Regions from separate parts of the Bacillus rugosus genome, predicted to be linked through region 2. Evidence: a T-box and tRNA genes for the amino acid it is inferred to sense, from the RefSeq annotation. Region 2 holds a T-box; the other holds one or more tRNA genes.
What was found. A T-box is a leader RNA that pairs with one kind of tRNA and senses whether it is charged. The one in region 2 lies ahead of tyrS (tyrosine--tRNA ligase), so its partner is inferred to be a tRNA-Tyr.
Positions count from the first base shown of each region.

Region 1 (7,360 bases), 490 kb from region 2:
ATTCCAGCTCCTAAGCATGCTGTTAAAAACGGGCGTCCAAGTGGCAGCGTGACTCCGAAAATAAGCGGTTCACCAATACCGAGCAGCCCCGACGGAAGCCCACCGGCGATTGCCTTCCTCAATGTTGTTTTTTTCGTTTTCACAAAGATGGCAAAGGCGGCGCCTACCTGTCCCGCGCCTCCCATAGCCAATATAGGGAGCAGAGGATCATTGCCGATTGAATTGATCAATTCCATGTGCACAGGCGTCAAGCCTTGATGCAGTCCAGTTACGACAAGAGGTAGGAAGGTAGCGCCCAGAATAAAGCCTGCAGCGATGCCGCCGATGTCCAAGATGGACAGAAGGCCGGATGTAATGGCATCAGAAATGAAGCCGCCTAAAGGCATAAATACGACATACGTTACGATTCCGGTGATTAACAGTGAGACGGTTGGGGTGACTATGATATCGAGTGATTGAGGAATAAAACGGCGGATAAATTGTTCGGTGTAAGCAATGAATATGGCTGCGAAAAGAACCCCGATCAGGCCTCCCCTGCCTGGAAGGAGCTGTTCTCCGAATAAACTGATCTTTGCGATCTCCGGATTCATAATCAAGATCCCTGCCAGAGCTCCAAGAGCGGGTGTCCCGCCAAATTCTTTCGATGCGTTAATGCCGACGAGAATGCCGAGGTAAGTGAACAATCCTGACCCGATGACTGTCAGGATAACAGCGACTTGTGATTCTGCAGAGAGCCAGCCGGCTTGAATGATTGCTTTGGTAATCCCAGTGATTAAACCGGAAGCGACGAGTGCAGGAATAAGAGGGATAAAGATGCTGGCAATTTTACGTAAGAAAAGTTTAAAAGGAGTAGCGTTTTTTCGGTTTATGTCGGCTTTCTTTTTGGCCGCTGCTTCTTTGACGTCGACACCTTCTTCTGCTGATACGAGCTTAGAGAAAGAGGCTGTGACATGGTTGACAACTCCTGTGCCGAGGATGATTTGTAAGGTTTCAGCTTCGACGACCCCAAAAACGCCGTCAAGCTCTCTTATAGCCTGAGCATCTGCTTTGCTTTCATTGTAAAGCGTAATTCGAAGGCGTGTCATGCAATGCGTATACGAGGAAATATTGGATTTTCCTCCGCATAGCTCGAGGATTTTCTTTGCGAGATGATGGTAGTTATTTTCTTTGCTCATCAAAACCCCTCCTCTTCAAGATGCCTTATTTTTTTCTCATAGATTGTATGGCTGCTCTCGTTTTATCGATATAACCGGTTGTTTCTTCATACTGCTCAGCCGCCATGCTTAAAAACAAAACATCGATCATAAAAAGCTGGGCGAGGCGGGAGGAAGTGGCTGCACTTCGAATTAAGGCTTCGTTGGAATGTGCTGTGTATAATGGGACATCAGCCAGCGCGGAGACGGATGTCTGGCTGTATTGTGTCAGGCTGATCGTTGTGATGCCTTTTTCCTTAGCCATCGTAATCAGTTCAATGATTTCCTGCGTCTCTCCTGAAAACGAAATGGCAAATACGATGTCACCCTTATCTGCATTTGCGATTAATGATGCCACAAGATGAGTGTCTGTGAACGCAGTTGCTAGTTTATGGATGCGAAGCCACTTTTGCTGGGCGTCCTTGGCGACAATGCCGGAAGCCCCGACGCCGATAAAATGCACAGTATGAGCTTTGAGAAGCAGAGAAACCGCTCGTTCAAGCTCTTTGTAGTCCATCAAGTCTGAAGTGTCCTGAATGGCTTGAATGGCATTGCCGGCCGCTTTTTCAGAAATGGAGGACAGAGGTTCGTGAGGCGCAATGTCCCGATAGCCTTGTACAGCAGGCTTTGCCAGATCGCCTGCCACTCTCATTTTTAAATCTTGAAATCCCTTTAGACCGAGTGATTTGCAGAGCCTGATGACGGCAGCGTCACTTGAATTGGCTAAGGCGCTGATTTCGCTGACAGTGCTTTCAATTGCTTTGTGGGGATGAGTTAGGATGTAATCCGCAAGTTTACGCTCGGATGGAGGGAGCTTGTGCTTCATTGATTGGATGATCGCTAAACCGCCTGTTGCCATTCTTGGTCTCTCCTTATTCTGAATGGTAATTTTCGATTGCTTTGTCTATAAAACCGTTTGTTTGATCAAGCAATGTTTTAGCTTGTTCCTGATCTGTGCTAGTTTTGAGCATGACGATTGCTGTTTTGACGTGATGATTGGCTTGTTCTAGAGTGTGTCTGGCTGTGTCGTATGAAGCGTTTGTAAGGCTTTGGATGATGCTGATGGCGCGTTCTTTTAGTTTTTTGTTGCTGATGTTGACGTCTACCATCAAGTTTTCGTAAACCTTGCCGATTTTGACCATTACAGCGGTAGATATCATGTTTAGAATCATTTTATGAGCAGTTGCGGCTTTCATACGTGTTGATCCTGTAATAGCCTCAGGTCCGACGACAACCTCAATGCTGTGATCCGCATCCTTGCTGATGGCCGAATGCTCATTACAGGTAAGGGCGACAGTGTGTGCTCCGACTTTGCGGGCGTATGTTAGGGCGCCCGCTGCATAAGGTGTACGGCCGCTTGCTGCGATGGCAATGACGGTGTCGTATGAAGTGAGTTGTATGTTTTTTAAATCTTCGGCTCCTGCTTCTTCACTGTCTTCAATGCCCTCTGCTGCCTGTAAAAATGCTTTGGGACCTCCAGCCATAATTCCGATGACCTGATCTGGGCTTACGCTGTAGGTGGGAGGACATTCAACAGCATCCATGACACCGAGTCTGCCGCTTGTGCCAGCGCCTGTGTATATGAGCCGGCCTCCATTTTGAAATGAGTCATACGCGCAGTCTACAGCTGTTTTAATATCGGGGAGAACCTGCTGAACGGCGGCTGCGACTTTTAAATCTTCGTTGTTGATCATTTTGAGGATGTCGAGTGTATTTGCTTTATGGATTTCAGCTGTTTGGCTATTGCGTGATTCCGTTGTAAGACGGTGAAGGTTTAATGGTTCTGACATGAGGATGCCCCCTGTTTAGAATAATGTATCTTAATATTCAGTATATTCATTTCTGTCATGATATTTCAACTATGTTTTTGCATTTTTGAAATTTTATTTCACTTCAGGCTATAAGAAATAATGAAGGATCAGCTGTTCTCCGAGCGGTCCGATTCTTCTCCTGCCTTTATCAAGGAACCCGCTTTTCATATAAAGGCGCTTTGCGCGTGTGTTCAGATGATTGACGGCCAAAATGATTTCATCGCACCATGGAAAATAACCGCTCACAAAAGAGGGAAGCTGAAGCATTGCTTTTTTTGCATAGCCTTTTCCGTGATGCACAGCGTTTAATGACAGGGAACTGAGCAGTAAAGCAAATGGATTGTTAGAATAGGGTGCCAGCGTTTCTTTTGATGTATGTAAAATGAAAAAACCGACTGGGAGATCGTCTTTTAAGATGATAACCGGATACCGGTCCCGTATGCTCAGGGCCTGAGTCAGCACCTCTTTGGGGAGAGAGGTAAAGCGTTTGTCATCGTTGTTAAGCGTGAATGATTGAAGCTCCGGCAAGTGTTCAGGCTTATAGAAGGATAAAGAAATGTCTAGAGTCATGTGGCGGCCTCCTTACAATATGTCGTCTAGCTGGTTTTCTGAAATGACGCGGTAGCCTGCTTGCTCTAACAGTGCGGCGGTCACTCCGCTGCCGGTGATTTTTGCGCCAGAGAATGTGCCGTTATAGATAAAACCGCTTCCGCACGATGGACTGTTTTCTTTTAATATGATGGCAGAGGCATTGATTTCTTTTGCATAAGCTAATGTCTTAGCGGCACCTTCCATATATAATTCTGTTACATCTTCTCCTGAAGCTGTCATGATTTTCGCGGTTCCATTGAGAACATCCTCGCCGGTGCCTCCGATAATTTCTGCAGGTTCACGAGGAGTTGAGAAGCCGCCAAGAAGCTCAGGGCAAGCCATAACTGCTTTATTTTCACCGACAAGTTTTCTGATTTTCTCTGATGCGGCGTGAGAGCCGTTGTATCTGCATTCAATGCCTCCAAGGCAAGAACTGACTAGGATCATATTGGTTTCTCCTCTCTTGCATCGTTTGTCTCTATCATAAAATAAATGACTAATGTTGGGAGGCTTTTTCAGTTAAAAAAGGAGTTAAAAAGTTTGAAAATAAAAAATTTAATTTTCCTCTTTACAAACAGGGGGTGACCTGTATATAATAACTTTTGTCAGCTCGACGAGAACACAAACGGCCCGTTGGTCAAGCGGTTAAGACACCGCCCTTTCACGGCGGTAACACGGGTTCGAATCCCGTACGGGTCACCATTTGGAGGATTAGCTCAGCTGGGAGAGCATCTGCCTTACAAGCAGAGGGTCGGCGGTTCGAGCCCGTCATCCTCCACCATCTTGCCGGTGTAGCTCAATTGGTAGAGCAACTGACTTGTAATCAGTAGGTTGGGGGTTCAAGTCCTCTTGCCGGCACTGTTTTTCTTAATATGAATATGGAGGGGTAGCGAAGTGGCTAAACGCGGCGGACTGTAAATCCGCTCCCTCAGGGTTCGGCAGTTCGAATCTGCCCCCCTCCACCATTATTGGGCTATAGCCAAGCGGTAAGGCAACGGACTTTGACTCCGTCATGCGTTGGTTCGAATCCAGCTAGCCCAGTCACAGACACCTTTGACCAAAAGGTGTCTTTTTTCTTTTTGAAAAATAATTCCAACTTCTAACTGTTCAGTCTGTATAATAATTTTAAAAATATGTTAAGGTAGTTTATTCACGAATTACCATCTACACCCTGCCAAAAATTTGTTAAACTTATTTTATAAAAAAATTGAAACCTTTTGAAACGAAGCTCGTATACATACAGACCGGTGAAGGCAGAGGTTAGATAAATATGGAAATGATGATTAAAAAGAGAATTAAACAAGTCAAAAAAGGCGACCAAGATGCATTTGCGGACATCGTAGATATTTACAAGGATAAAATTTATCAGCTTTGCTACCGTATGCTTGGTAATGTGCATGAGGCAGAGGATATAGCACAGGAGGCTTTCATCAGAGCGTACGTTAATATCGACAGTTTTGATATTAACCGGAAATTTTCAACTTGGCTTTATCGAATCGCGACCAACTTAACTATTGACCGCATTCGCAAAAAGAAGCCGGATTATTACCTCGATGCAGAGGTGGCTGGTACGGAAGGCTTGACCATGTATTCCCAAATCGCCGCAGATGGGGTATTGCCAGAGGATGCAGTTGTGTCACTGGAGCTCTCAAACACGATTCAGCAGAAAATTTTAAAGCTTCCTGACAAATACAGAACAGTTATCGTATTAAAGTATATTGATGAACTCTCATTAATTGAAATCGGCGAGATTCTGAACATTCCTGTGGGGACTGTGAAAACTCGGATTCACAGGGGCAGAGAGGCTCTTAGAAAACAATTAAGGGATCTTTAAGTGGGGTGATGAAATGAGCTGTCCTGAACAAATTGTGCAGCTTATGCATATGCATCTTGATGGAGATATCCTTCCAAAAGATGAACACGTATTAAATGAACATCTGGAGACATGCGAGAAATGCAGAAAGCATTTTTATGAGATGGAAAAATCTATAGCGCTCGTCCGGAGCACATCGCATGTCGAAGCCCCCGCGGATTTTACCGCTAATGTCATGGCGAAATTGCCTAAGGAGAAGAAAAGAGCTTCTGTGAAAAGGTGGTTCAGAACCCATCCTGTTATCGCAGCTGCTGCGGTATTCATCATTTTGATGGGCGGAGGTTTTTTTAACAGCTGGCATAATGACCACAATTTCAGCGTGTCCAAGCAGCCGAATCTTGTGGTGCATAATCACACTGTGACCGTGCCAGAAGGTGAGACGGTCAAAGGTGATGTCACTGTCAAAAACGGCAAGCTGATTATTAAAGGCAAAATAGACGGGAATGTAACCGTCGTAAACGGCGAAAAGTATATGGCCTCTGCTGGACAAGTCACCGGTCAGATTGAAGAAATCAATCAATTATTCGACTGGACATGGTACAAGATGAAGTCTGCGGGGAAAAGTGTAGTCAATGCATTAAATCCGAAAGGGAAAGAGTAAAGCGCTTCAGCCGCTTTGCTCTTTTTTATGGGCTGAACGGGCTGGCACATTTCACTTGCCAAATCGAAATGTGGTATAATGGGCTCGCTATGTAAAGTACATATGCGTAACACGTAAAACACAAAATACGAAATGACTGAAATCTTGGAGGACGAGGAAATGGCTTTTGAGGATATCCCTTTTTTGCAGTACCTCGGCAATGCCGTTGATATTCTCCTTGTTTGGTATGTGATATATAAATTGATTATGGTGATACGCGGCACGAAAGCGGTTCAGCTGTTAAAAGGAATTGTAGTGATCGTGCTTGTCCGTATGGCCAGCCAATATTTGGGCCTCAGCACGCTTCAATGGCTGATGGACCAAGCGATAACATGGGGATTTTTAGCAATTATTATTATTTTCCAGCCAGAGCTGAGAAGAGCGCTTGAACAGCTTGGCCGCGGCCGCTTTTTTTCTAGGAGCGGCACACCTGTAGAGGAAGCGCAGCAGAAAACAATTGAGGCCATTACAAAAGCAATCAATTATATGGCGAAACGCCGTATAGGCGCCCTGCTGACCATTGAGCGGGATACTGGAATGGGGGATTATATTGAGACGGGCATACCATTGAATGCAAAAGTCAGCTCTGAGCTGCTGATCAATATTTTTATCCCAAATACCCCGCTTCATGATGGTGCGGTGATTATGAAGAATAATGAGATTGCCGCGGCCGCCTGTTATCTGCCGCTTTCTGAAAGCCCGTTTATCTCAAAAGAACTGGGTACGCGGCACAGGGCGGCTGTGGGCATCAGTGAAGTAACAGACAGTTTGACAATTATTGTGTCTGAAGAGACCGGCGGCGTCAGTGTGGCGAAGAACGGAGACCTTCACAGAGAGCTGACGGAAGAAGCGTTGAAAGAAATGCTTGAAGCCGAGTTTAAGAAAAACACCAGAGACACTTCTTCTAACCGCTGGTATTGGAGGGGCAAGAAAAATGGATAAATTCTTAAACAACCGCTGGGCTGTGAAAATGATTGCTCTGCTTTTCGCGCTCTTGCTTTATGTGGCGGTTAACAGCAATCAAGCACCGACTCCAAAAAAACCTGGTGAATCTTTCTTTCCGACATCAACAACTGATGAAGCAACACTGACCGATATTCCGGTCAAAGCGTATTATGATGATGAAAATTACGTCGTGACAGGTGTTCCGCAAACGGTTAATGTCACGATAAAAGGCTCGACAAGCGCCGTGAAAAAGGCTAGACAGACTAAGAATTTTGAAATATATGCCGATATGGAAAATTTGAAAACC
Region 1 is NZ_CP096590.1:193,999-201,358, forward strand. It holds gene M0696_RS01080 (PTS transporter subunit EIIC) at 1-1,175, opposite strand, end outside; gene M0696_RS01085 (MurR/RpiR family transcriptional regulator) at 1,201-2,052, opposite strand; gene murQ (N-acetylmuramic acid 6-phosphate etherase) at 2,066-2,983, opposite strand; gene M0696_RS01095 (GNAT family N-acetyltransferase) at 3,092-3,574, opposite strand; gene M0696_RS01100 (2-thiouracil desulfurase family protein) at 3,587-4,042, opposite strand; tRNA gene M0696_RS01105 (tRNA-Glu) at 4,223-4,297, shown strand; tRNA gene M0696_RS01110 (tRNA-Val) at 4,301-4,376, shown strand; tRNA gene M0696_RS01115 (tRNA-Thr) at 4,381-4,453, shown strand; tRNA gene M0696_RS01120 (tRNA-Tyr) at 4,476-4,560, shown strand; tRNA gene M0696_RS01125 (tRNA-Gln) at 4,565-4,636, shown strand; gene sigW (RNA polymerase sigma factor SigW) at 4,866-5,429, shown strand; gene rsiW (anti-sigma-W factor RsiW) at 5,443-6,069, shown strand; gene cdaA (diadenylate cyclase CdaA) at 6,229-7,050, shown strand; gene cdaR (CdaA regulatory protein CdaR) at 7,043-7,360, shown strand, end outside.
Region 1: it encodes a tRNA-Tyr, which carries the amino acid that the T-box ahead of tyrS (tyrosine--tRNA ligase) is inferred to sense. The anticodon was not compared.

Region 2 (7,360 bases):
GTCCTTGCACGTTTTTCCCATTTTCAGCCGGTATTTCTCACTTTTTTCATTTTGATTGTCAACTTTTCATTTGATACGATGAACAAGCCGACTTTTCTTCAGCAAAGGAGGTTTTGATTGCTTGCAAAAAGAGATTGCAAAAGAATTATTGCTCCTCGCAGGAGGAAAAAGCAATATTATCAGCATCAGCCATTGTACAACCCGTCTTCGTTTTGAGGTAAAAGACGAGACGAAAATAAATATACATGCCATTGAAAATCTGCAAGGTGTGCAGGGCACCTTTTTCCGATATGGGTTATTCCAGATTATCTTTGGAGCAGGCGTCGTCAACAAAATATATAAAGAAGTCGTTCACGTGTGGGAGGCCGCGCCTTCTGAAGAGCCTGTTCAACAGAAAAAGGCCAGAGGGAAGCTGAATCCTGTCGCTGCATTTGCTAAAACACTGTCTGATATTTTTGTGCCGATTATCCCGGCAATTACAGCAAGCGGCCTTCTCATGGGGCTGATCGGCATGATTAAGGTGTTTCACTGGTTCGCAGCCGACAGCCCATGGATCAAAGTGCTCGACCTCGTGTCCAGCACAGCCTTTATTTTGCTGCCGATTTTGGTCGGCTTCAGTGCCGCACGGCAATTTGGCAGCAATCCCTATTTAGGGGCAGTGATAGCAGGGCTTTTGACGCATCCTGATTTGCTGGACCCGTCTATGCTCGGCAGCAAAACCCCCGCTTCCTTAGACATCTGGGGGCTGCATATTCCAATGATGGGCTATCAGGGCTCCATTATTCCAATTCTTCTCTCCGTTTATGTCATGAGCCAAATCGAGAAGCTGTTAAAATCGATTGTGCCGAAGTCGCTCGATGTCGTCATCATTCCTTTTATTACGGTCATGATGACAGGGTGCCTTGCGCTGATTGTGATGAATCCCGCCGCGTCCATCATCGGCCAGATCATGACACAGTCGATTGTCTATATCTATGATCACGCCGGCATTGCTGCCGGAGCCCTGTTCGGCGGCATCTACTCCACCATCGTTCTATCTGGCTTGCATCATAGCTTTTATGCAATTGAAGCAACGCTGCTTGCTGATCCGCATGTCGGCGTGAACTTTTTAGTGCCGATATGGTCGATGGCGAATGTGGCTCAAGGCGGAGCGGGGCTTGCAGTTTTCTTTAAAACGAAACAATCAAGCCTGAAGAAAATCGCGCTCCCTGCTTCCCTGACCGCGTTTTTAGGGATTGTAGAGCCGATTGTATTCGGGGTTAATGTCAAACTGATCCGTCCCTTTATCGGAGCTGCCATCGGCGGCGCTATTGGCGGAGCATATGTGGTTGCGGTACATGTCGTGTCAAATTCCTACGGGCTGACAGGCATTCCGATGATTTCAATCGTGCTGCCATTTGGCGCCGCCAATTTTGTTCATTATATGATCGGTTTTTTGATCGCAGCCGTCTCTGCTTTTATAGCTACATTGTTTCTCGGGTTTAAAGAAGAGACAGAATAACTGGTTTTATTCGATTTCATTCATAAAACGGGGGATGAAAGGACAAAAAAGCTATGAAAATTAAAAGAATCTTAAATCATAATGCTATCGTCGTAAAGGATCAAAATGAAGAGAAGATTCTCTTAGGTGCAGGAATTGCGTTCGACAAAAAGAAGAATGATATTGTCGATCCTTCAAAAATTGAAAAAACCTTTGTCAGAAAAGATACAGCTGACTATAAGCAGTTCGAAGAGATTTTAGAAACATTGCCGGAAGACCATATTCAGATTTCTGAGCAAATTATCTCCCATGCCGAAAAAGAGCTGAACATTAAAATCAACGAGCGCATTCACGTCGCTTTTTCAGATCATCTTTCTTTTGCGATTGAACGCCTGAGCAATGGGATGGTCATTAAAAATCCGCTGCTGAATGAGATCAAAGTCCTTTATCCGAAGGAATTCCAGATCGGATTGTGGGCCAGAGCGCTGATTAAAGATAAACTGGGGATTCACATTCCTGATGATGAAATCGGCAATATCGCCATGCACATCCACACAGCAAGAAACAATGCCGGTGATATGACACAGACGCTTGATATTACAACAATGATCCGTGATATTATCGAGATTATTGAAATTCAGCTGTCGATCAACATTGTTGAAGATACCATCTCTTATGAACGGCTTGTGACCCATCTCCGCTTCGCCATTCAGCATATCAAAGCGGGTGAATCCATTTACGAGCTGGATGCAGAAATGATCGACATTATTAAAGAGAAGTTTAAGGATGCCTTCCTGTGTGCCCTAAGCATCGGCACATTTGTGAAGAAGGAATACGGCTTTGAGTTTCCTGAAAAAGAATTGTGCTATATCGCCATGCATATTCAGCGGTTTTACCAACGGTCAGTCGCACGCTGAGGCAAACAAAAAACGCTTTTGAGATGATCAAAAGCGTTTTTATATTCAATTTATTGGTTGATCGCCGGATTGCTGATCGTATTCCACTTCGTGTACGACATATAATGGAAATACTGATCGCGATACGGGTGTTTCGTATTTGAATTCCAAGGCTTTTCTCCGCCGCAGAAGTGGACAATGGCCGGGTTCTCTCTCGTTTCTCTATAAAGCTTCTGGCCTAACAGCGTCGCAGGCGTTTTTTGTTTTAAGATGATATAGGTTTGAGCGTTCCAGCGCGGATGAAGTTCATACCACTGATCATACAAGATCGCATTCAGTGCATCTTGGTCGTGCAGCACAAGAAAGTCTTCAGACGGGTTTTCATTGATAAAGTTGATGACTTTTTCTGTGATGTTTTGCTTTCTCCAAGATTCAAAATCAATAATCATGATACCTGAATTAAAATACTTACCTGTATCAGTGACGTTCATTTCTTTCAGGCGTTCATGCTGCCCCGCATCCTCAACAGCAGCAACCGTATATGGAGCAATATCCAAGTCCCACAGTTTCGAAATATCCTCAAGGATAATCGCATCACAATCGATATAAATCATTCGTTTGATGCTCTCATCCTTAATTAAGTCAGGAATCGAAATGCGGTAATACGCCGCTTTTGTAATATGGCTGCTCTCTACCGCATGTTCATACATATTGGTATCTACTTCCAAGTACTCAATCGGAACGCCGAATTTCAACGTGGTTTCTTCCAGTCTTTTTTTGTTATCAGGCTTAATTCCGCCATCAATGACATATAATTTTATTTCTCTCTCCTGATCCATATTTGTCAATAAAGAAACGAACATCCCACCTAAATGACGAGCATAATTATCATCTGCGCATGACACGATATGCATAATTTCATCTTTCTTCAATGGTATTCATCTCCCTTTGTGTTGTACAAGTTACATTCCCGATTTCAGAAAATTAAACACTATTCTTCGATATTTTTTTTATCAGAATGTGCTATACAACAAAAAAGGTGTCATTTTTTGAACATGCGATAAAGCCAAAAAAGAATGTAAAAGCTGGCGATCGTTATGGCTTCAGCCGAAGCGATATACCACGGCCACGGCCCGAGAACATCCAATAGAGAGGATCCGCCCGGCTTCTTCGTTAAATACATGTAATTCGCGCCAAGCCACCGATCTAGCAAATAAATGCAGACGCCGTACACATTGACAATGAGGACCGTCCCCCATAAAGAACGCTGTCTCAGTTTATATGTCCCAATTATCGCCATCAGCAGACAGGACAAAAATACGGACCCGTGCGAAATAAAAAAGAGGATATATCGGATATGCGGAAATGAAAACATACCGAGATCAGGAGTAGCAAGCGCTTGAATCGAACTGCCGATGCCGACAAAGTATAGAAATACAAACAGCTTCCTGCTGTTGGTCAACAGCAGGATGGCCGACAAATACACCGACAGGTCACTAAGCTGGAGAGGCAATGAAGTGCGCACCGACCACCTGCCCGTGGCGATCATCCATATTTGATAACCGATTTGCGAACCAAGCAACAGAAACACAAACAAATAACGCAAAAACCGGCTGACCTTAGGCCGCTTGACCGCCTCGCGGAACAGAAACAACAGAATGGCCAAAAGAGCGATGATCGTTAACGTTACCACATGCTCTGCTGAAAAAAGGTGAAATGGATCATGTTTATAGACGGATTGAACATATTTTTGCAAGATTGCACCCCGTTTGCGAGTTTTTGTTTATTTTGGTGTTGTGGGGGCCTTTTTTATTCAACCGATATATAGGCTTGAAGTTCAAATAGGTCTCTGTTACAATTCATTTCATAGCTAATGATTCTGATAATTTAAGGCAGGCCTAAAAAATGGAACGTTCCTATCAACATCAGCAGCTTCGGAAAGAAGAACATGACACACTTTCTAAGCTTAAACAAATGCCCGTTGAGTCACTCAACCTGGAAGCCATATCGATTGCGACGAACCTGTATCGGTCTGCGCAAAAGCTCCGTGTCAAAATGGAGACTGAGGTTCTTTCTTCCTATAGCCTTTCTTGGACCGCTTTCTCCATCCTTTATGATCTATGGGTATGGGGGGCGCTCGAAACGAGAAAAATTGCTGAGCTGTCAGGCATTTCAACAGCTACAGCAAGCAACGTGATCAAAACGCTCGAAAGAAAGAATTTTTGCAGCAAAAGCATCGACACAAGAGATCGACGGCTCGTGTTTGTCTCCATCACCGATTCCGGAAAACAAGCGATCGAAGAGCTCTACCCGGAGTTTCACAAAGGGGAAACAGAGCTCATTGCGGGTATGACGAAGGACGAACAGAAAACATTGACAGAGCTGCTTAGAAAGGTAGCTGACAATCTTCATACAACATAAGCTTTGACGGGAATCCAGTAGCGTTTTGTCTCCCTGTTTCAGAGAGCCGGCGGAAGGTGCGAGCCGGCGCACAGGCAACCGTGAATTACCTCCCCGAGCTTTCTTTGTGAACCTTAGTAGCAAAGAACGGGAAACCGTTATTCGAATGAGCGGAAGACGATGTCTTCAACCAGGGTGGTACCGCGTGCATTGAGCCACGTCCCTTTTCGGGATGGGCTCTTTTTTGTGTTTCTAAAAAAGGAGGAAGAATCATGAAAACATTTGAGCAGCTCACAGCAGCACAGCAAAAAGAAGTCGAAAGACAGCTTCAGCTATACATGACTGGCGCCCATGAGGTCATACCGCCGGAGGAATTAAAGGCCAAGCTCGTCAAATCCGTTTTCACAGGCACACCGCTTAAAATTAAGCTCGGATTAGATCCATCTGCACCGGATGTACATTTGGGCCATACAGTTGTGTTAAACAAGCTTCGCCAATTTCAAGAAAACGGCCACATTGTCCAGCTGTTAATAGGGGATTTCACAGGAAAAATCGGTGATCCGACCGGAAAATCGGCAGCCAGAAAGCAGCTGACTGATGAAGAAGTTCAGCACAACGCCAAAACATACTTTGAGCAATTCGGGAAAGTTCTGGATCCAGAAAAAATCGAGCTTCACTACAACTCGAAATGGCTGAAAACATTGAATCTGGAAGATGTCATTGAATTGGCAGGCAAAATAACGGTAGCCCGCCTGATGGAACGCGACGATTTTGAAGAACGAATAGCCATGCAAAAACCGATCTCGCTTCATGAATTCTTTTACCCGTTGATGCAGGGATACGATTCCGTCGTTCTCGAAAGCGATATTGAATTAGGCGGGACAGACCAGCATTTCAATGTGCTGATGGGGCGGCATTTCCAAGAACGATACAACAAAGAAAAACAAGTCGTCATCCTTATGCCGCTCTTGGAAGGCTTAGACGGGGTTGAAAAAATGTCGAAGTCAAAAAATAACTACATCGGCATTGATGAACATCCAAATGACATGTACGGAAAAACGATGTCACTGCCCGACAGCCTGATGAAAAAGTACATCCAATTGGCAACGGACTTAGAGCTTGAGGAGAAAAAACAGCTCGTGAAAGACCTAGAAACCGGCGCTGTTCATCCGCGGGATGCCAAAATGCTTTTAGCCAAAACAATCGTCCGAATGTATCACGGAGCCGAAGCGGCTGAAGCTGCCGAACACTCGTTTAAAACAGTCTTTCAGGAAAACAGCCTGCCTGATGATATTCCGGCTGTCCAATGGGAAGGCGAGAAAACATTATCGATTGTCGATCTGCTCGTCACATTAGAGCTCCTCTCTTCGAAGAGCGAGGCACGCCGCATGCTTCAAAACGGCGGTGTCCGAATTGACGGAGAGAAAATAACAGATATTCACGCCAATGCGGAGATAAAAGAGAATATGATCATCCAAGTCGGCAAACGCAAGTTTTTAAAACTCCAATAGATTGATATCCCAAAACGCTTATGACCCTTCATTCATAAGCGTTTTTTTACAGGTATTAAGCACTGTCTTTTCAAAAACGCTCTCCTTTTTGCAGGAAATTCCCTTAGCATCCCGAAATATTCCCCATCCATACATTAGGGGAGGTTTCTTTTTGATGAAAAAACTTTTAACTGTCATGACAATGGCCGTTTTAACTGCCGGTACGATTCTCATGCCGGCACAGAGTGTCACCCCTGCCGCCCGCGCTGTTCAAATATTAGATAACGAGCGGGAGCTCCCATTTCACGCAAAGCGTGCGTACTCAACCATTTCTCAGCTTAGTGAAACAATTGGCCCCAGAATAGCCGGAACTGCCGCTGAAAAAAAGAGTGCCCTGTTAATCGCTTCATCCTTGAGAAAATTAAAGCTTGATGTGAAGGTTCAACGTTTTGGAATCCCTGACCGGCTTGAGGGAACGCTGTCTTCAGAAGGACGCGATATTCTTCTCCGGGCGGCATCCGGCTCGGCTCCGACTGAAGGACAAGGGCTGACGGCTCCGCTTTACAATGCCGGCTTGGGCTATCCAGAGGACTTTACCGCTGACGCCAAGGGCAAAATCGTCTTGATTTCCAGAGGAGACCTTACATTTTACGAGAAAGCTAAAAACGCCGAAGCTGCCGGAGCCAAGGCTGTCATCATTTATAACAACAAAGAAAGCCTAGTACCTGTGACGCCAAACCTGTCGGGAAATAAAGTCAGCATTCCTGTTGTCGGAATTAAGCAAGAAGACGGTGAAACCCTTACCCAGCAAAAAGAAGCAACCTTAAAACTAAAAGCATTCACAAACCAAACTTCCCAGAACATCATCGGGATCAAAAAACCAAAGAACATCAAAGATCCAGAGATCGTCTACGTGACGGCCCATTACGACAGTGTTCCTTTTTCCCCCGGGGCAAATGACAACGGCTCAGGAACCTCTGTCATGCTGGAAATGGCGCGCGTCTTAAAAAGCGTTCCATCTGATAAAGAAATCCGCTTTATCGCTTTTGGCGCTGAAGAGCTTGGCCTGCTCGGCTCCTCCCACTATGTAGATC
Region 2 is NZ_CP096590.1:3,847,230-3,854,589, forward strand. It holds gene sacX (SacY negative regulator SacX) at 122-1,501, shown strand; gene sacY (transcription antiterminator SacY) at 1,555-2,397, shown strand; gene M0696_RS19510 (glycosyltransferase family 8 protein) at 2,448-3,308, opposite strand; gene M0696_RS19515 (YwaF family protein) at 3,419-4,132, opposite strand; gene ywaE (tyrZ transcriptional regulator YwaE) at 4,282-4,797, shown strand; T-box leader at 4,792-5,004, shown strand; gene tyrS (tyrosine--tRNA ligase) at 5,046-6,287, shown strand; gene M0696_RS19530 (M28 family metallopeptidase) at 6,442-7,360, shown strand, end outside.